Regions from separate parts of the Limnohabitans sp. 2KL-27 genome, predicted to be linked through region 2. Evidence: predicted binding sites of a transcription regulator. Region 2 holds the regulator's gene; each other region holds the start of a gene.
The links. The regulator FNR, encoded in region 2, switches genes on or off when oxygen is low (the NO sensors DNR and NnrR bind a similar motif). The targets are predictions, from matches to a motif close to TTGATNNNNATCAA.
Positions count from the first base shown of each region.

Region 1 (6,851 bases), 1.3 Mb from region 2:
CCGCAGCCATGGCGACAGCGGCCTCGGGCCTGTGGACATGGTGCGCTCCATCGTGCTGTCCAGCAATGTGTATTACTACTCGCTGGCCAACGAAATGGGGGTGGACGCGATCCACGACTTCATGAGGCCGCTGGGCTTTGGCCAACTCACCGGCATTGATTTGCCGGGCGAAGTGCGTGGCATCTTGCCCAGCACCGAATGGAAGCGCAACTATTACAAAAAGCCCGAGCAAAAGAAATGGTACGGCGGTGAAACCATCTCCTTGGGCATTGGCCAGGGTTACAACACCTTCACCATGTTGCAGTTGGCTTCCGCTACGGCCACTCTGGCCAATGGTGGGGTGCAGTTCAAACCCCGAGTGGTCACGGCCACCCAAGATGCATTGACCCACGCACAATCTCAAGTCAATGCCGCCGAGCCTGTTGACTTGGGTTTCAAGCCCGAGCACATGGAGGTCATTCGCAACGGCTTGGTGGGTGTGGTCACCTCTGGCACTTCGGCCCGTGTGTTTGCCGGGGTCGGTTACACCAGCGCTGGCAAAACCGGCACAGCCCAGGCCGTGACCATCGGCCAAAAAGAAAAATACAACGCTGCCAATTTGTCCGAATACCAGCGCGACCATGCCCTGTACATGGCCTATGCGCCAGCCGAAAAGCCCCAAATTGCGGTCGCTGTGGTGGTCGAAAATGCCGGCTTTGGCGCAGCCTCAGCCGCCCCCATTGCCCGACGCGTGTTTGATTACTGGCTGCTCGGGCAATACCCCAGCGAAGACGACATGGCCGCCACCCAAAAAGGCCAAACTGCGAGCCCGATTGGCAAACCGCGCACCAAGCAAGACGTGCCCTTGGAAGGCCGAAAGCTCAATTCAGTCAACTGAGTTCACGCAGCAGGGTGTCGGTGTGGCCAGCTTTGCGCAAGAGATTGGCCAGGACAAGTCCGACAGGCTCATGGTCTTCAAGAACGACGGGCCCACCAACATGAAAGTCAGCAGCAAGAGGGTGGCCGAAGCCAAGGTGCGCTCCGTGCCCTTCAGCTCGCGTACACCGTGCTCAGGTCGGCAAAGCCTTTGACTTCAATCGGATTGCCAAACGGGTCCATGAAGAACATGGTCCATTGCTCGCCCGCTTGGCCTGCAAAGCGCAGATGCGGTGCAACCACAAACTGGGTATTGGCCGCTTGCAGTCTGTCGGCCAGCGCTTGCCAATCGTTTTTTTGCAAAACCAAACCAAAGTGCGGCATGGGTACCAGGTGCTCGCCGACATGGCCCGTCAGGGTGGTTTTGAAGGGTTCGCCCAGATGCAAAGAAATTTGGTGCGAGAAAAAGTCAAAATCCACCCAAGTGTCGGTGGAGCGGCCCTCTTGGCAGCCGAGAACACCGCCATAAAAGCGGCGCGCCTCGTCCAAGTCGGTGACATGAAAAGCAAAATGAAAAAGGCTGTGCATGCCCGAAAGCATATCAGCCCGTCAGGCGCAGGGACAGCCGGAAGAACCCGAATGCATCCACCCGCCTGGACTGAGCGCCAGCAAGCGCTCAGGTCTGCGAGGGGTCTGCCGCCATCGCGTCAAATTTTTTGAAGTACTGCTTGGCCATGGCCACCAGTTGCGCGTCAGAGGGGTGATCGCTGGCGATGCTGTCGACAACAGCCGCTGCAATGCTTTTTTGGTGGCGGGTGCACCAATCTCGGAATTCATTGCGCGCCAAGCCTGGTCCCGTCAACAGCACTTCCCGTGCGCCCGCCAGCGCTTTGGCCACCTCGGCATAAAAGGCCGCGGTGTCACCGGCTTTGCCTTGGTGTTTGTGGTGGCTGCGCGCTGGGATGCGCTGGGCTTCAACGTGCTCACGGTCAAACATGACCACATGGGCTTCTTGGTGGTCCATCCAGACGACCGCATGAAAAGTGCTCATCAAAATCCTTGGTGAAAAAATCAACGGCGCTGCTCGGCCTCAGTCTGGCAATCGATGCAACGTTTGGCGGTCGGGTAAGCGTTCAGGCGTTCAGTCGGGATGGTCACGCCGCAGTCGGTGCAATGGCCATAGGTGCCCACATCCATGCGCTCCAGTGCGGCTGCGATGTCTCCCAACTCTGCCGTTTCGTGTTCGTTCATGGCGAACTCGTCGTTGCGCTCGGAAATGGCCTGGGCCCGGTCGTCAAAACTGCGCACATCGTGCTCCGCCGCCATGTCTGCGCGTGAGACCACGCCACCGCGCTCTTGGGCGATGCGCTGCAACAGTTGCGTGCGCTCACGCAAGAGGCGCTCGCGGTGGGCGGAGAGGGAAGGGGTGTGGGATGAAGTCATGGCTTCATCCTAGGCGCCTGGGTGGACGCGGTATTGATGTGGGTCAACCCCCGCTGCCGCGTGGCGACTGCCACGGGCCGGGGTGGATGCGCATCAAGTGCTCAAACGAACAGACTCAGCTTTTGGCTTTCATGCGCGCCATCATCAAATCCATATTGGCTTTGCGGTCGGCGTTGACTTTTTGCATGTGGGGGCGCTCGCCCATCATCTTGAGGTAGTCACGCACCGGCAATTCGGCCAAAAAGTCTTTGCCGTAAATCAGCTTGGTGGCGCCAGACACCAAGGGAAGGTGCGTCACGGCGGCGCAGTCAGCCAGCGTCAGGCTGTCGCCCGCCACAAAGGGCGAAAACTTGGCCAGCTTGGCAAAGGCGGCGACGTTCTTTTCGAGCTGCGCGCCCACTTTTTCTTTCACCGAGTCGCTCACCTTGCCGCCAAAAAAGGCTTCGGGGTACAAATTGCGCGCGACCAGCTCCAGGTGCAGGTCCAGAAACAGCGCCAACTCACGCACCTTGGCGGCGGCAAATGGATCGGCAGGGATCAAGGGGTTTTGAGGATACTTTTGTTCGATGTATTCGAGCATCACGGCCGACTCGCACATCGCGCCATCGGGTGTCTTGAGGTAAGGCACTTTACCCAAGGGGCTGGCGGCAGCGTCGGTGGCACCGACCCAGGCCAGTTCTTCTTCAAATGGCACGCCCTTTTCGAGCAGGGCGAACTTGACTTTGTTGTGGTAGTTGCTGGCTGCAAAGCCGCAGAGTGTGAGCATGGGGGTCTCCAATTAAGTAGGTAAAACACAGATTAGCCTATGGCGCTGAACTGACGAGTCACCAATATGCCTGTAAGGTCCGTATCAAGACGCCCCTCCAAAATCTTGCTACTCTTTATTCGGAGCCCGTATGTTGGAGCGACTTGTATACCGCTCACAAGCCACCCACAAACTTGGTAGCCTGCATTTGTTCAATTTGCTGGTGCAGTGCCGCAAACGAAACCTGAGCCTGGGCATCACGGGGCATTTGCTCTACACCGAGGAAATCTTTGTTCAGTGCATCGAAGGCCCCTCTGGCTCGATCGATGCTTTGTGGAAAAGCCTCCAACGCGATGAGCGGCATCACGGTTTAGAACTGTTGGCGCGAGGCCCCATCACCCATCGGCAGTTTGCAGATTGGGCCATGGCCTTTTCGTCCTATGCGCACTACGATAAATACGACATTCCCGGTTTTTTCCCGGTGGATGCCCAAGGCATGTCCAGTGCGGCTGACCGATGCGGACAGTGGGCAACCGACCAATTTTCAGATGAAAAAGCCGAAACAACCATCTGAAGAGACGGGTGCATTGACAGTTTGTGTCCATAGGCCTCAACCTTCGATGCGATAATTATCGTTATGTTCAATCTGCAATCCCTGCGCAACGCCCACCGCCTCACCCGCCTCGTGCTGGTCTGGTTTGCGTTGTTTGTGGGGGTGGCCGTGGCTTCGCCGCTGGTCAACCCAGAGGGTGTGCAACTGGTGTGCACCACCGCGGGCAGCGTCAAGTTGCTCCAGCTCGATGCCGATGGTGAGGAAGCGCAAGGCAGCCACCACGGCTTGCACTGCCCCCTGTGTTTGCCGGTGGCCGCACCCCCGGTGGTCTCGGTTTCAGCGCCAGTCTATGTCGGGCTGTCTCATGCGCTGCGTCCTATAGAGCAGGGCCGGCTGGCTTCGCTCATCGGCCTGCCTTGGCAGGCCCGCGCTCCACCCACTTTTTCTTGATCACGGCAGCTGTTTGACGGCCAAGTGCGGCGTGCCCGCATGAGCCGCCCGCACTGTCCGCGATCCGATGGGCTGTCGTTCAAGCGGCGCCATACCCTTTCCCCTTGTGTCTTTTTTAAACTGGAGTTCGCCATGAAACGCGTTGTTGTCTCTTTTGCCGTCCTGATGTCGGCCTTGTTCAGCCAGGCCCAAGCCCAAGTCACTGTCAAAGACGCCTGGGTGCGTGCCACCGTGGCGCAGCAAAAAGCCACAGGTGCTTTCATGCAACTGCAGTCCAGCCAAGACGCCAAGTTGATCTCGGCCCAGTCGCCGGTGGCGGGTGTGGTGGAGGTGCACGAAATGGCCATGGATGGCGGCGTCATGAAAATGCGTGCCGTGCCCAGCCTGGCCTTGCCTGCCGGCAAAGCGGTGGACCTCAAGCCTGGCGGTTACCACGTCATGCTGATGGACCTGAAGGGCCAGGTCAAAGACGGTGACACCGTGCCCGTGACCCTGGTGGTTGAAGGCAAAGACGGCAAGCGCCAGAACATCGAAATCAAGGCCTCTGCACGCATGGCCGCCGCACCCGCCATGAAGCAGGGCGACGGCCACATGCACAAGCATTGATTCCTTGACTTTTTTCTGATCCATCCATGACCTGGACTTCAGCCCAACTGCGCAGGCTCAGCCTGTGGCTGCTGTGCGCGATGCTGCTGGCGGCTTTGGCCCCCACGGTCTCGCGTGCGCGGGCCTGGAGCCAGGGCAGCGCCGTGCCTTGGATGGTGGTGTGCACCAGTGACGGCAGACTACAGACAGTATTCAACCAGCAGGGCAATACACAGAGCGACGAAGGTTCTGTGCCAGACGCGTCCATGCTCGACCATTGCGCCTTGTGCGTGTTGGCCAGCGACCGCATGGCGCCGCCGCCCAACCCTGTGTCGTGGCAGGCAATGCCACAAGCGCCGCCCTTGTTGGCGCAATTGGATCCACGCATTCCTCAAGCAGTCCTGCACTGGACGGTCCACTCCCGCGCCCCACCTGTCCACGCCTGATTTCAGCCGTGGCAGGCCGGGCACATGCCCGACTGCTGTTTGCCAGATGTCCGCTTCTCATCGCGGGCACTGGCCAATTCAGTGCGGAGCATCGTGTGAAATTTTTGAATCCAATCCCAGTGGGTGAGCCCATCGAAGTTAAGCGCGGTCAATGCTTGTTGACCGCAGGTGGCGTAGGCCCAGTATGGCGGGTGACTGAGGGTGTCTTTAAATTAGAGCGCCAAGGCCAAGACGGTCCAATTCTGGTGCAGCTGGCCCAAGCCGGTGACCTGATCGGCGTGGAGGCCTTGTGTGCCGAGCCTTATGCCTTCACGTCCGTGGCCTTGGTGAATGCCCAAGCGGTACCCCACCCGGTGAGCCAAGATCTGGACCGCTACACCACCATGACGCAGGGCTTCATGCAGCAGCAACGCCAAACCTGCGACATGCACCGTTTGCGCACCGGCCCCATCGTGCAGCGCCTGGCCTATTTGTTGACGGTGTTGGGCAAGCAGGCCGATGGCCGTGTGTTGACCGTGCAGCGCAAAGAACTGCCCACACTCAAGGAAATGGCCCGCGTGGTCGACTCCACCTTCGAGACGGTGTGCCGCGAACTCAACACTTTGCTGCCCGAACGCAAGCAGCCTCGCCTGCGCGTGCCCAGTGTGTGGGCGGTGGGCCAGCCCTTTGCCATGGTGGCCTGAAAGCAAGACATGCAACAGGTGATTTTTAAACGCTGGCAAAGCGCCCCAAAAACTGGCTTCGGCTTGAACTTTACGGCAGGCGGTTTGTTCCTGGGGCTGGTCGTCCTGGCGCTGTTGGGTATGGGCTCTGCGCACGCGCACGACTTTCGCCAAGGCGATGTGGTCATGGACCACCCCTACGCCACGCCCACCTTGGCAGGCACCACCACCGGCGCGGTGTATTTCAAGTCGATCCGCAACAAAGGCAAAACGCCTGACCGCCTGCTGTCGGCCCGCACCGCTGTGGCTGCGCGGGTCGAAATCCACCACATGCAGATGGACGGCAACGTCATGCGCATGCGCCAAGTGCCCACTTTGGAGTTGCCCGCGCAAACCGAAGTGTCCTTGCGGCACGGCGGCGCAGGCACGCACCACCTGATGCTGCTGGACATGGCCAAACCCCTCAAAGACGGTGACCGCTTCGATCTGGAGCTGGTCTTTGAAAAAGCAGGCACCCGGCGTGTGAACGTCTGGGTGCAAACACCGCGAGCAGGTGCACCTGCGCACAAGCATTGATTTTTGAACTGGAGAACACGATGAAAAATCTTTTCACCCTGACGGCATTGGCCTTGACCGTGAGCGCCTGCAGCACCCTGCCCAGCCCACCCACTTCCCAAGCAGTTGAGCTGAAGTTTGCCGCCCAAATCAACGGCCAGCCCTTTGCCTGCGGCCAGCGCTACGAAGGCGTGGGCAGCACGCGTTCGACCATCACGCCCAGCGACTTTCGCATGTACGTGAGCGAGGTCAAGCTGGTGCGCCAAGACGGCAGCACCGTACCCGTGCAACTTGCGCAAGACGGCGTGTGGCAACAGCAATCGGTGGCGCTGCTGGACTTTGAAAACGGCGCAGGCCCTTGCCGCAATGGCACTGAAGCCACCAACACCAGCGTGCGTGGTCAAGTGCCTGCGGGTGAGTACACCGGGGTGGAACTCACCGTGGGCGTGCCCTTTGCACAAAACCACCAAGACCCCACGGTCGCCCCCGCGCCGCTCAACTCCACAGCCATGTTCTGGAACTGGCAAGGCGGCTACAAGTTCATCAAGTTCGACACC
Region 1 covers NZ_CXOP01000002.1:631,365-638,215, forward strand. Annotated here, with positions in the region: gene mrdA (penicillin-binding protein 2) at 1-877, shown strand, start outside; gene LHAB_RS05730 (VOC family protein) at 1,030-1,443, opposite strand; gene LHAB_RS05735 (hypothetical protein) at 1,532-1,906, opposite strand; gene LHAB_RS05740 (TraR/DksA family transcriptional regulator) at 1,927-2,298, opposite strand; gene LHAB_RS05745 (glutathione S-transferase) at 2,414-3,064, opposite strand; gene LHAB_RS05750 (BLUF domain-containing protein) at 3,195-3,617, shown strand; gene LHAB_RS05755 (DUF2946 family protein) at 3,681-4,046, shown strand; gene LHAB_RS05760 (copper chaperone PCu(A)C) at 4,179-4,652, shown strand; gene LHAB_RS05765 (DUF2946 family protein) at 4,679-5,077, shown strand; gene LHAB_RS05770 (cyclic nucleotide-binding domain-containing protein) at 5,323-5,760, shown strand; gene LHAB_RS05775 (copper chaperone PCu(A)C) at 5,770-6,315, shown strand; gene LHAB_RS05780 (MbnP family copper-binding protein) at 6,336-6,851, shown strand, end outside.
Region 1: LHAB_RS05740 (TraR/DksA family transcriptional regulator) is a predicted target of FNR. The motif match lies at 2,332-2,345, and genes of this name have one in related genera.

Region 2 (6,851 bases):
ACCCGCATCTCCTGAGGCTTCAGCATGAGCAACAAACAATTGGATGTCCAGATCATGGGGCAAAGCTACATCCTTGGCTGCCCTGAGGGTGGAGAGGATCGCTTGTTGGCCGCTGTGCGCAAAGTGGACGAGGCCATGTGCAAGATCCGCGATGCCGGCAAAATCAAGGCGCGCGACCGCATTGCTGTTTTGGCGGCACTGAATCTGGCTTTTGATCAAGACCCCAACCCTGCTCAGGCCCCTGCGGTCCCCACAACTGCTGTCGATATCCCTGAGTCATCACAAGAGCGCTTGTCTCAGTTGCTCAAACGTTTGGACCATGTGCTGGAGCAAGACGGCCAATTGATCTGACGCAGAGGTGGGTCTGTGCCGGGTCTTTTGAAAGACCTACAATGTGCAGGTCTGCAGTGCACGCCGGGCTTTATATTTCCTTGAACCAATGCTCTTAGAGCCCGGGCTTGGTACATTGGCTGGTGAGCGTGATCATCTCGCGTCAGATGAACCCAACGCCAGTCTGCCCTCGCCCACCTGAACCCCGGTTCAGGATGCCGGTCCGGTGGCACTTGCAGACACCTTCTTTTTTATGTCCCCATTCCCCCCATGATCATCGAACCTCTGCTGTTGGCCGAATTGGCCGTTTTGGGCCTGTGCACTGGCTTTTTGGCGGGCCTCTTGGGCATTGGTGGTGGCATGATCATGGTGCCTTTCTTGACCTACATGCTGGGCGCACGAGGCGTCAGCCCCGACCTGGCGGTCAAAATGGCGATTGCCACATCCATGGCCACCATCATTTTCACCAGCGTCTCCAGCGTGCGTGCCCACCACAAGAAAAAAGCCGTGCGCTGGGATTTGGTCAAGGGACTGGCACCGGGCATTGTCATCGGCAGCTTGATCGGCAGCCTCGGCATTTTTGCCTTTGCCAAAGGCACTTACCTGGCCTTGTTCTTCGCGGCCTTTGTGGGGTTTTCGGCCACGCAAATGTTTCTGGACAAAAAACCTGCGCCTTCGCGTCAGGTGCCCGGTTTTCAGGGCTTGCTGGGCGCAGGTGGACTGATCGGCTTGCTGTCGGGCCTGGTGGGCGCTGGCGGCGGCTTCATCAGTGTGCCTTTCATGGCTTGGTGCAACGTGGCCATCCACAACGCCGTGGCCACCAGTGCGGCCTTGGGTTTTCCCATCGCTCTGGCCAACGTGGCCGGTTACATCGTGAGCGGCCAGAATGTGCAAGATTTGCCGACCTACAGCTTTGGCTACTTGTGGTTGCCCGCTTTGGTGGTGATCGCGACTTGCAGCGTGCTGATGGCCCCCATTGGGGCAGCCACCGCGCACAAACTGCCGGTCAAACAGCTCAAGCGCGTGTTTGCCAGTGTGCTCTATCTGCTGGCTGCTTACATGCTCTACAAAGGTCTGGCCGCCTGATCGATGGGCCCATTTGGAGTCCCCACCGGTCAGCTCTGACGGTCTAATGAGTTGTCTTGGTCTCAGGGTGTCATGCACCATGGCGCCTGGTCATGCACCAGGCCCATCCACAAGGCCCAGGCTGAGACGCTCGCCAGTGCCAAGCCCGCGACCCGCATGCCCCAGGCGCCGTCGCCCAGCGACTGCATGCGCAAAAAAAGCCATGGCCCGGCCCATAGGCTGATGCTGCTGCCCATCGCAAACAAAGCCATGGTGGCAGCACCCTCCAAGGGCTGGCTGGTCAAGGCGGCCACCATCAAGGCGGAATACAACAAGCCACAAGGCATGAATGCCCACAGCCCACCCACCATCCAGGGCGCAGCCCTCCCCCAACTGGCGTTGAAAGCCCGAATGCGCGCCCACAAGCGACGAGCTGCCCCATCGAGCCAGACAGGTTGACGTGCCTGCAGCATGAGCAGCAAGCCCAACACCAGAGCCGCCAGGTGCAGCAAGGTCCAGACCGGACGAATGGCGGCCGACTGTGTCGTCAGCCAGCCCAAGCCTTGCACGCTGGCCGCGGCCAGCGCACCCAAGAGCGCGTAGCCACCCAATCGGCCCAGCTGAAACGCCAACAAGGCCTGCGAACGCCGTTCACCCGCAGCCTGCCCCAGACCCGCGCAGGCTGCACCGCACATGGCCACGCAGTGCGGGCCACCCAGCACCCCCATCATCAAGGCCGTGATGGCCAAAGAACTTTGCATGGCGTTTTCGCTTCAATGTCGAGGCGTCTATTGTCGGCGATGAAGACAGCCACGGATGCACGGGTCTATCAGATGATTTTGGAAAACCGCGAATGGTTGCGGTCGTCCTGTACATAGCGGTCGAACACCATGGCCACGCCGCGCACAAAGAACCAACCCATGGCGGTGACCTGAATGCCGCTCTCACTCAGATGCACCAGACCTTGCGCCTGCATCGCTTCGAGTTGGGTCAACTCTTTGGCAAACAAGGTCTTGAAGTCGACCAGCCAGGCCAGGTTGATGGACTCGTATTGCAAATGCCCCTGGCACATGAGCGCCATGATGACCGAGCGGCGGATCAGGTCGTCGCGCGTGAGTGCCAGGCCCCGCACCACCGGAAAATGGCCTTGGTCGAGCAAGTCGGCATACTCTTCCAGGGTCTTGGCGTTTTGGCTGTAGGTCGCGCCGATGCGGCCGATCGAGGACACGCCCAGCGCAATCAGGTCGCAATCGGCCTGCGTGCTGTAGCCTTGGAAATTGCGGTGCAAACGCCCTTGGCGTTTGGCCACGGCCAGGGCATCACCCGGCAAGGCGAAGTGGTCCATGCCGATGTAGACATAGCCCGCTTCGGTCAGGGCGTCGAGCGAGCGCGAGAGCATGGCCACCTTGGCTGCACCTGCTGGCAGCTCTTCGGCGTGAATACGGCGCTGCGGCTTGAATCGCTCAGGCAAGTGCGCGTAGGCATACAGCGCGATGCGGTCAGGACGCAGACTTTTCACCTGCGCCAGCGTACGGTCAAAAGATTCGGGCGTTTGCAGAGGCAGGCCATAAATCAGGTCGACGTTGACCGACTCAAAACCCAATCGGCGAGAAGCCTCGACCAAAGCAAACACCTGGTCTGCAGGCTGGATGCGGTGCACGGCTTTTTGCACCGCAGGGTCAAAGTCCTGCACGCCAAAACTCAGGCGATTGAAACCCAGCTCGGCCAACACGGCCAGCCGGTTCTCGTCCACGGTGCGCGGGTCCACCTCGACAGAGTATTCACCGCCTGGGACGAATTCAAAGTGCTCACGCAACAAGGCCATGAGTTGCTGCAACTCGTCGTCGCTCATGAAGGTGGGCGTGCCACCGCCCAGGTGCAGCTGGCTGACCGACTGCCCTCGCCCCAGGTGCCGGGTGTGCAGCGCCACCTCTTTGCTGAGGTATTTCAAATAATCCGCAGCCCGCTCTTTGTGTTTGGTGATGATTTTGTTGCAGGCGCAGTAGTAGCACAGCGATTCGCAAAACGGAATGTGCACGTAGAGCGACAGTGGCGACTGTTTGCCCACCATGCCCGATTGGCGCTGTTTCAGGGCCTGCACGTAATCGGCCTCGCCAAAGGCTTCGACAAAGCGATCGGCTGTCGGGTAGGAGGTGTAACGCGGGCCAGGCACGTCAAAGCGTGTCAACAATTGAGGTGTGATGACGGACATGTGTCTGCCCCTTGATTCGAATGTGTTCAGAACAAGGCCGCACTTTGCCTGCTTGCATCTGCCCATGTGTTGACTCAGGTCAAACCCTTTACCGGTTTTCGGGGATTTCTGACTTGGACAGGGTACACCCTCAAATTCAGCGCTTGATTCGGTATAAGCTCAAGTCTTGATCCAAGGCAAATCCATTGCTCAACCAAGAGATAAACCATGAATCCCCAAGCCATCAAAGTCGCCTGCTCCAATTGCAACTTGCGTGAGTTGTGCATGCCCATGGGCCTGAGCGACCACGACCTCAACCGCCTCGACGATCTGGTGGCCGTGCGCCGCAGAATCAAGCGGGGCGACACCCTGTTCACCAACGGTGAAAAATTTACATCCCTTTACGCCATTCGGACTGGCTTCTTCAAGACCTGTCTGGCCACCGAAGACGGGCGAGACCAAGTCACGGGCTTTCAGATGGCGGGCGAGATCATTGGCCTGGACGGCATCGTGAACGACCAACACAGCTGCGATGCGGTGGCGCTGGAAGATGCGGAAGTGTGTGTCATGCCCTTTGACCGGATCGAAGAAATTTCGCGTGAAGTGACCGCACTGCAAAGCCATGTTCACAAAATCATGAGCCGCGAGATCGTGCGCGAGCACGGCGTGATGTTGCTGCTGGGCAGCATGCGCGCCGAAGAGCGATTGGCCGCTTTTTTGTTGAATCTGGTGCAACGTTTGCACGCCCGCGGTTTCTCACAGTCCGAACTGGTGTTGCGCATGACGCGTGAAGAAATCGGCAGCTACCTGGGCCTCAAGCTCGAAACCGTCAGCCGAACTTTCTCAAAGTTCGTGGAAGACGGCACTGTGGAAGTCAAGCAGCGCCATGTGCGTATTCTGGACACCGAAGGCCTGCAGCGACTGGTCAACAACACAGCACATTGCCACTGAACTTTGGGCGTCAGCGCTGAAAGCGCTGTTCAGTACTTTCAGCGGTTGACCTCAGTCGAAGTCATGCCCAACAGCAGCGTCAATGCGCTGGACAAGACGGCCAAGGCCCAAAAAGCAAAAAAGGCCAGCGTGTAAACCGCCTGTCTGGACAGGTCCAGGTCTTGGCCGAACCAGTTCAGGTCTTGCGGATCGACAAAAGCGAACACCAGCATTTCCAAAAGGCCCGCGACCAAAAAGGCAGGCCAAACGATCCACATCCAGCGTTGAGCGAGCATAGCGTTTACCTAGGTGGTCAGGGTTTGGTGGGCTCAGCAGCAGGTGCTTGCAGCGCAGCGGGCAACTCGCCCGTGGCCGCATGGTTGCGCCCCTGCATGGCGGGGACGTGGGTGATGCCCTGGCGCTCTTGCATGGCCGTGCGCGGTGTCACATTGAGCACCGGGTCCGGGTTGGCTACGGCAATGTAGAGCGTGATGAACCCAGCCACCACCACCACGGCAGGGCCTGCGATGACCATCCACACCAAGCCAAAACGCCACCAGGGTTGCCCCTCTTGTTGGACACTGCTGACATTGTTCATGGCTATCTTTCAAAAATGGGGGTCGCTCAGCGAGGGACCAAAAAAACGGTTTTTTCGCTCAGCTGACCGACCGATTGGCCATCGGACGAGCGGGACTCGATGCGGAAATGGATCGGGTGCGAACCCGCAGGCGCTGAGTCATAGGGCACTTGCAAACGCACGGACACCCAACGCGACTCGGTGGCACCCACGTCAACCAGCGGCTCAGTGGCCAGGCTCAGACCCGGCAGGCCATCGACTTGCAACTGGAAACTCAAGTTCTGCTCAGCCGCGTTCATGATTTGCAAGCGGTAGACGTTTTCAATTTTTCCTCCCGCCACGATGCGGGCCATGGTGGCGCGGTCTCGCACGATGTCCACCTTGAATGGATCGCGGCTCCACAAGGACAGCCCCACACCGATGATGATGGCCCACAGCACAGCGGTGTAAACCAAGACACGCGGTCGGAAAATGCGGCGCAGAGTTTGCGCCCTGCTCCAGCCCTTGTCCATGGCATTTTGTGTCGAAAACTTGATCAGGCCGCGCTCGTAACCGACCTTGTCCATCACGTTGTCGCACACGTCCACGCAAGCGCCGCAGCCAATGCACTCGTACTGCAAGCCTTTGCGGATGTCAATGCCTGTGGGACAGACCTGCACGCACAAGGTGCAGTCCACACAAGCGCCCAGCCCCAAGGCTTGGGGGTCGGCTTTTTTGGATCGTGCACCCCGAGGCTCGCCACGTGCCTCGTCGTAGGTGACGATCAAGGTGTCCTTGTCGAACATAGCGCTTTGAAAGCGCGCATAAGGGCACATGTATTTGCACACCTGTTCGCGCATGAAGCCCGCGTTCCCATAGGTGGCAAAGCTGTAAAACAGAATCCAGAAAATTTCCCAAGGGCCAAAGCCCAGGGAAAGGATCGACGCCGTCAATTCTCGGATCGGTGTGAAGTAGCCAACGAAGCTGAAACCCGTCCAAAGCGACAACACGATCCAAGCCAGTTGCTTGCCAGTTTTGCGCCAGATCTTGTTCAGGCTCATAGGTGCATCATCCAGGCGCATGCGGGCCGATCGGTCGCCCTCGAACTGGCGTTCGATCCAGATGAAAATTTCGGTGTAAACCGTTTGCGGGCAGGCAAAACCGCACCACAAGCGCCCCGCCACAGCGGTGAATAAAAAAAGCGACAGCGCCGAGATGACCAACAAAGCCGTCAAGTAAATGAAGTCCTGCGGATAGAGCACGAGGCCGAAGATGTAGAACCTGCGAGCGCCTAAGTCGAACAGCACCGCTTGGCGCTGCCCCCACTCCAGCCAAGGCAAACCGTAGAACACCAATTGCGTGATCACCACCATGAGCCAACGCCATTTGGCAAACACGCCCTGAACGCTTCGGGGGTAGATTTTTTGCTGCGCTTGGTACAGCGACACCATTTCCCCATCGCCCTCAACGGGCACGGGGTTGATCGGAATCACACTGCGAGTGGGACGATCTTCGGAAGAGGACAAAACACAGACCTTGCTTCAGTTTCTGCAACAGGACCTGCCTGCTGCAGAGGGTTTACATCATTTGGTAGGACTGACGGCAGCACTGACCACAGCATTGTTGGACAAGCCCCAGACATAGGAAGCCAAGACATGGATTTGGCCCTCGGTCAGCTTGGCGGCCTGTGCGGGCATCTGATTGACCTTGCCGTTGTTGATGATGTTCACAATGGCGTTCTCACCCCAGCCGTGCAACCAGATGTCGTCGGTCAAGTTA
Region 2 covers NZ_CXOP01000002.1:1,890,666-1,897,516, forward strand. Annotated here, with positions in the region: gene LHAB_RS11845 (DUF904 domain-containing protein) at 1-28, shown strand, start outside; gene LHAB_RS11850 (cell division protein ZapA) at 25-351, shown strand; gene LHAB_RS11855 (sulfite exporter TauE/SafE family protein) at 601-1,416, shown strand; gene LHAB_RS11860 (sulfite exporter TauE/SafE family protein) at 1,479-2,156, opposite strand; gene hemN (oxygen-independent coproporphyrinogen III oxidase) at 2,225-3,607, opposite strand; gene fnr (fumarate/nitrate reduction transcriptional regulator Fnr) at 3,815-4,537, shown strand; gene LHAB_RS11875 (hypothetical protein) at 4,576-4,812, opposite strand; gene LHAB_RS11880 (nitrogen fixation protein FixH) at 4,830-5,114, opposite strand; gene ccoG (cytochrome c oxidase accessory protein CcoG) at 5,141-6,523, opposite strand; gene ccoP (cytochrome-c oxidase, cbb3-type subunit III) at 6,656-6,851, opposite strand, start outside.

Region 3 (6,851 bases), 1.1 Mb from region 2:
GAACGACGGCGCTTGGGTGCGCGAAGCGGCCCTGGCCCACGCCAAGAAACAACAGCAACGTCAGATGAAGGAAGCAGCATGAGCACACCGGCGCTGAAAGAATGGCCTCTGTGGGAGGTTTTCGTCCGCTCCAAGCAGGGTCTGGAGCACAAGCATTGCGGCAGCTTGCACGCCTCGGATTCGGAACACGCTTTGCAAATGGCCCGGGACGTCTACACCCGCCGCCAAGAAGGCGTGAGCATCTGGGTGGTGCCTTCGGCCAGCATCTCGGCCAGCGAGCCCAACGACAAGCCTGAATTTTTCGACCCGGCCAGCGACAAGGTGTACCGCCATCCCACCTTCTACGAGATCCCTGAAGAAGTGGGACACATGTGAGCACAACCATGAGTGTCCCCATGAACGCCCCCATCGATTACCTGCTGCACTTGGCCGACAACGCGCTGATCCTCGGTCAGCGCAACGCCGAATGGTGTGGACACGGCCCCATCCTCGAAGAAGACATCGCGTTGTCCAACAACAGCCTGGACCTGGTGGGCCAGGCCCGCATGCTTTACCAACACGCGGCCGAGCTGCAAGGCGGCGACGCCACCGAAGACACGCTGGCGTATTTCCGCGACGTGCCCGACTTCAAAAACTACACCCTGTGCGAATTGCCGCACCTGCCTTTGATGTCGGCCACCGCCCAAGGCGATCGTGATTTCGCCATGACCATGGCGCGCAACTTCTTGTACAGCAGCCTGATGGTGTTGGTCTGGGACCAGCTGCAAAACTCCCAAGACGCTCAGTTGGCCGCGATTGCCGCCAAGTCGCTCAAGGAAGTGCGCTACCACCTGCGCCATTCGCGCGACTGGTTGGTGCGTCTGGGTGATGGCACCGACGAGTCCCACGCCAAAGCGCAAGCGGCGCTGGACCAGTTGCTGCCCTACACCCAGGAATTTTGGGCCAGCAGCCCCCATGAAACCGCCGCGCTGGCCAACGGCACGGGGATCGACATGGCGGCATTGCAAACCGACTGGAACCAGATCGTGGACGAGGCACTGCGCGAGGCCACCCTCCAGCGCCCGGTCGATGGCGGCTTTGTGCCCACAGGCAAACAAGGCATCCACTCCGAACACCTGGGTTTCGTCTTGGCTGAAATGCAAAGCTTGGCCCGCGCCCACCCGCAAGCCACCTGGTAACGCCAAGCCATGTCCGCCCTCACTTCGCAGCCCAGCGCCACCGATGTGGCCCGCGCCTGGCATCTGCTCGACAGCTTGACCGACCCGGAAATTCCGGTGGTCAGCTTGCGCGAGCTGGGCATTTTGCGCGACGTGCGCGCAGGAGAAACGGGACTGGACGTGGTCATCACGCCCACTTACAGCGGCTGCCCTGCCATGGGCCAGATCGAAGACGATGTGAAAGCCCTGTTGTTGGCCAACGGCCTGCAAGGCCGTGTGGTCACCCAACTGGCGCCGGCCTGGACCACCGACTGGATGAGCGAAGCGGCCAAAGACAAGCTGCGCGCTTACGGCATTGCCCCGCCGCACGCCTGCGCAAGCCCCACCACAGGGGCAGCCAGCGTGGTGCAGTTTGCGGCGCGCGGGGCCAAGCCCGAGGTGGTGAACTGCCCGCAATGCGGCTCGGCCAACACCACCGAAACCTCCCATTTCGGCTCGACCGCCTGCAAGGCCCTTTACCGGTGCCTGGCCTGCATGGAGCCCTTTGATTACTTCAAACCCTACTGAGTCGCCTCGCGCCACCCAGTCCCAGAGCCTCAAGCCATGTCCGCAGCCCCCCGATTTCATGACCTCCCCATCGCACGCATCAGCCCAGAAGCAGCCGGTGCTGTGGCGATCACGCTGAACGTGCCTGCCGATCTGCGCAGCAGCTTCGACTTCCAGCCTGGCCAGTTCCTGACCTTGCGTGCCGACATCGATGGCACCGACGTGCGCCGCAGCTACTCCATCAGCTCGGCACACAGCCAACTGCAAAAGCAAGGCGTTCTCGAGGTGGGCATCCGACCCGTGGAAGGTGGGGTGTTCTCCAACTGGGCCGCCACCCAACTCAAGGCGGGCGACACACTGCGCGTGATGCCGCCCGATGGCCGCTTTGTGGTGCAGCGCCCCCGCGCCATCCACCGCGTGGGCTTTGCCGCAGGCTCGGGCATCACGCCCATCCTGTCCATTTTGGCCAGCACCCTGGAAGACCAGCCCGAGAGCAAATTCACCCTGGTCTACGGCAACCGCCGCATGGACAGCGTGATGTTCAACGAAGCGCTGCAAGACCTGAAAGACCGCTACCCGGACCGGCTCACGCTGATCCATATCCTCTCGCGCCAAGCGCAGGAAGTGCCCTTGCTCGAAGGTCGCATTGACGGCGCGAAAGTGCAGGCCATCATCGACGCCTTCCTGCCCGTGGGCAGCATGGACGAGGTGTTCGTGTGCGGCCCCGAGGCCATGATCGAAGCCACGGAGCAAGCGCTGCTGACCGCCGGCGTGAAAGCCGAACGCATCCGCACAGAACGCTTCAGCTCGCCCACACTCGATGCGCTGCCCCCCGACGCCCGCGCCAAAGCCGTGCTGGGTCACCCCGCCACACGTGCGCAAGGCGAAGTGCAACTCACCGTGGTGCTGGACGGCAAGCCGTACAACATGCCGATGAACCGCAACGAAAAGATCCTCGACATCGCCTTGTCACTGGGTCTGGACCTGCCCTACTCTTGCAAAGCCGGAGTTTGCTGCACCTGCCGCTGCAAGGTGATGGAAGGCACGACCGAGATGGAGAAAAACTTCACCCTCGAAAAACCCGAAGTGGAACAAGGTTTCGTCCTGTCTTGCCAAGCCCGCCCAACCAGCGAGCGCGTGGTGATCAGTTTCGATGAACGCTGAAACTCAGCGTGAGGCCCGCCTTGAAAACGCCCTGCACTGCAGGGCGTTTGACTTGACTCAACCCCGTCAGTAGCGGTAACCCAAACCCACCCCCACCAAGACAGGGTCCAGCTTCAAAGTGCCCTGATTGACGCCGCCGACAAAGACATTGGAGCGGATATAAAGCTTTTTGACATCGAAGTTCAAGGACCAGTTTTTATCCAAAGGTAAATCCATGCCAACCTGCAGCGCACCACCCCAGCTGTCGTCTTCTAGGTCAGCCCCTCCGCCGAGCAAATTGACCCGGGTGATGCGGGTGTAGTTCACGCCCGCTCCGACATAGGGCTTGTAACCATTCAATCCAGTAAAGTGGTACTGCAGCAGCAAACTGGGTGGCAAATGCTTGAAGGTACCAATCGATGTTCCGCCCATCGAGACCGTTTGTTTTTGGGGCACGGTCAGCATCAATTCGGCCGCCATGTTCGGGGTGAAAAAGTAACTGACGTCCACTTCCGGGATGGTCTTGTTGTTGACCGACAGACCCAGACCCGTGCCATCTTTGTTGGCCATGTCCAGGTGCACAGCGCGAGCGCGCACCACCCAAGGGCCTTCACCTGAAGCTTGGGCTATGGCGGCAGTCGCGGAGCAAGCAACCAACACGGCTGCAGCGATGGTGAGTTTTTTCATGTTGAGTTTCCTTATGAACGAAGAGCTTTTTGCTCGACTTCATTGGAAATTCAAACCACCCGCCATGGTTTGAGCAAGGTCAAATACAGCGGCAAGCCAACACCGGATTTCAGCTGAAATTGTGTTGAATCAATGCCAGCGCAAAGGTCCCAGAGTTCTGTGTGTTTCAGAACCGACGGCAGATTTCTGCCGTGGCAGCACTCTGGTTCATCGTGTAGAAATGGAGGGCTGGCACGCCGCCATTGACGAGTTGCTGGCACAAATCACTGACCACATCCAAACCAAAGGCCTTGATCGACTCCACATCATCGCCATAGCCCTGAAGACGCAGCCTGATCCAGCGCGGAATTTCGGCACCGCAAGCGTCTGAAAAACGCAGCAACTGAGACGAACTGGTGATCGGCATGATGCCCGGCACGATGGGCACATCCACGCCCAGCTTGTAGGCATCGTCCACAAAGCGGAAATACGCATCGCTGTTGTAGAAGTATTGCGTGATGGCCGAGTTGGCACCGGCTTTCACTTTGGTGGCAAAGGCCTGCAAGTCGGCATCGGGGGACTTGGCTTGCGGGTGGATTTCGGGGTAGGCCGCCACCTCGATGTGGAAATCGTCACCGGTTTCGGCACGGATGAACGCCACCAAATCGCTGGCGTAATGGAACTCGCCGCCAGCGCCGTAGCCACTGGGCAAGTCACCGCGCAGAGCAACCAGGCGCTTGACGCCCATGGCCTTGAGCGTGGCCAGCTCTTCGCGCACCGAAGACTTGGTCGCACCGATGCACGAGAAGTGAGAAGCGGCCGCTACGCCTTCGCTCAGGATGGCGCTCACGGTGGAAAATGTGCCCTCTTGCGTCGAGCCGCCCGCGCCGTAAGTGACCGAACAAAACTCAGGCTTGAGGGCGTACAGCTTTTCGCGCACCCCGCGTAATTTATCCGCGCCCTCGGGCGTTTTGGGTGGAAAAAACTCCAGACTGATGGGCAACTTCAAACCAGACATCACAACACCTTCCAAAATTCAATCGTCGTTGGCCTTGGCATAGGCCTTGGCAGCCCGATCGGCCTCGTGCGCGATGCGCGTGGCCTCGCGAGCAGGCAACACCGCCTCAGGGTCAGGCCAGCAAGCCTGCACAAAAAATTCATGGTTGCCGTCCCCCCCCGCAATCGGGCTGTCCAGCCAGGCCGTGACCTTCATGCCCAATTCGGTCAGTGCCGTGCGCACCCGGTTTTCGATGAAGGGGAAATGCGTGTCGTCTTTCACGATGCCGCCCTTGCCCACTTGCCCCGGTTGCAGCTCAAACTGGGGCTTGACCAGCATGAGCAACTGGCCTGTGGGCTTGAGCAAATGCACCACTCCCGGCAAGACCAAAGTGAGCGAGATGAACGACACATCGCCCACCACCAAGTCAAAGCCTTCCAATGCCTCAGGAATGCGCTCGTCGCCAGGCTCCAGCTCGCGGGCGTTCACGCCTTCGATGCAGACCACACGCTCGTCGCCCATGATGCGCGGATGCACCTGGGCATGACCCACATCAATGCCCACCACCTCGGCCGCGCCGTGCTGCAGCAAACAGTCGGTGAATCCCCCCGTGCTTTGACCCACGTCCAGGCAGCGCAAGCCGTCGACCCGAACGCCCGTGGCCTGCAAAGCGCCTTCGAGCTTGAGGCCGCCGCGAGAGACGTAGCGCGACTCGGCATCGTCGAGCAACTCCAGGGCTGCGCTCTCGGGCACCTCGTCGCGGTTTTTGACGACGGTGCGCCAAACGCCGTCAGGCTGCTGCCACTTCACGCCCCCAGCGATCAGTCGCTGGGCTTGTGAACGAGAGGCGGCCAAGCCACGTTCGACGAGGAGTTGATCAATGCGCATGGGGTGGGGTCAGCCAAACAATCAATGGAACAAGGGGGGTAAGCGATGCGGGCCAGCCCACACCGTGGTCAATCCGCGAGAAGTCATTCCCGCGCAGGCGGGAATCCACTCGCAACAATCGACATCATGCCTACCCGCCTGCGCGGGCAGGGCAGTCCATCAATAACGGTAAGTGTCGGCCTTGTAAGGACCGTTCTTGGACACGCCGATGTAAGCAGCTTGCTCTTCGCTCAATTCGGACAGCATCGCGCCAACTTTCTTCAGGTGCAGGCGGGCCACTTTCTCGTCGAGGTGCTTGGGCAGCACATAGACCTTGCCGGACTCGTACTGGTCTTGCTTGGTGAACAGCTCGATCTGGGCGATGGTCTGGTTGGCAAACGACGACGACATCACGAAGCTGGGGTGGCCGGTGGCGCAGCCCAGGTTCACCAAACGGCCTTTGGCCAGCAAGGTGATCTTCTTGCCATCGGGGAAGATGACGTGATCGACCTGGGGCTTGATCTCGTCCCACTGCAACTTTTCCAGAGAAGCGACGTCGATTTCGTTGTCGAAGTGACCGATGTTGCAAACAATGGCTTCGTCTTTCATGGCGGCCATGTGCTCGTAACGGATCACATTCTTGTTGCCGGTGGCCGACACGAAGATGTCGCACTTGTCAGCAGCGTATTCCATGGTCACCACTTTGAAGCCTTCCATGGCAGCTTGCAAGGCGTTGATCGGGTCGATCTCGGTCACCCAAACTTGGGCGCTCAAGGCGCGCAAGGCTTGGGCCGAGCCCTTGCCCACGTCACCGTAACCGGCGACGACGGCCACTTTGCCGGCGATCATCACGTCGGTGGCGCGCTTGATGGAGTCGACCAACGATTCGCGGCAACCGTACAGGTTGTCAAACTTGCTCTTGGTCACCGAATCGTTCACGTTGATGGCACGGAACATCAGGCTGCCCTTGGCGGCCATTTCGTTCAAGCGCAACACACCGGTGGTGGTCTCTTCGGTCACGCCGATGATGTGCGCGCCCTTGCGGCTGTACCAGGTGGGGTCCACGGCCAACTTGGCCTTGATGGCGTTGAACAGGCAGGTCTCTTCTTCGCTGGTGGGGTTGGCGATCAAGGACGCGTCTTTTTCGGCGCGCTTGCCCAGGTGCATGAGCAAGGTGGCGTCGCCGCCATCGTCCAGAATCATGTTGGGGCCTTCGCCTTCGGTGCCAGCGGGGCCGAAGTCAAAAATACGGTGGGTGTAGTCCCAGTAATCGGCCAGGGTTTCGCCCTTGATGGCGAACACGGGCGTGCCCTTGGCGGCAATCGCGGCAGCGGCGTGGTCTTGGGTCGAAAAAATGTTGCAAGAGGCCCAACGCACATCGGCACCCAAGGCTTGCAGGGTCTCGATCAACACGGCCGTCTGGATGGTCATGTGGAGCGAACCGGTGATGCGCGCACCCTTCAAAGGCTGGGCCT
Region 3 covers NZ_CXOP01000002.1:755,974-762,824, reverse strand. Annotated here, with positions in the region: gene paaA (1,2-phenylacetyl-CoA epoxidase subunit PaaA) at 1-82, shown strand, start outside; gene paaB (1,2-phenylacetyl-CoA epoxidase subunit PaaB) at 79-375, shown strand; gene paaC (1,2-phenylacetyl-CoA epoxidase subunit PaaC) at 396-1,178, shown strand; gene paaD (1,2-phenylacetyl-CoA epoxidase subunit PaaD) at 1,188-1,724, shown strand; gene LHAB_RS06415 (2Fe-2S iron-sulfur cluster-binding protein) at 1,761-2,867, shown strand; gene LHAB_RS06410 (OmpW/AlkL family protein) at 2,934-3,533, opposite strand; gene metF (methylenetetrahydrofolate reductase [NAD(P)H]) at 3,700-4,530, opposite strand; gene LHAB_RS06400 (TlyA family RNA methyltransferase) at 4,549-5,397, opposite strand; gene ahcY (adenosylhomocysteinase) at 5,557-6,851, opposite strand, start outside.
Region 3: LHAB_RS06410 (OmpW/AlkL family protein) is a predicted target of FNR. The motif match lies at 3,603-3,616, and genes of this name have one in related genera.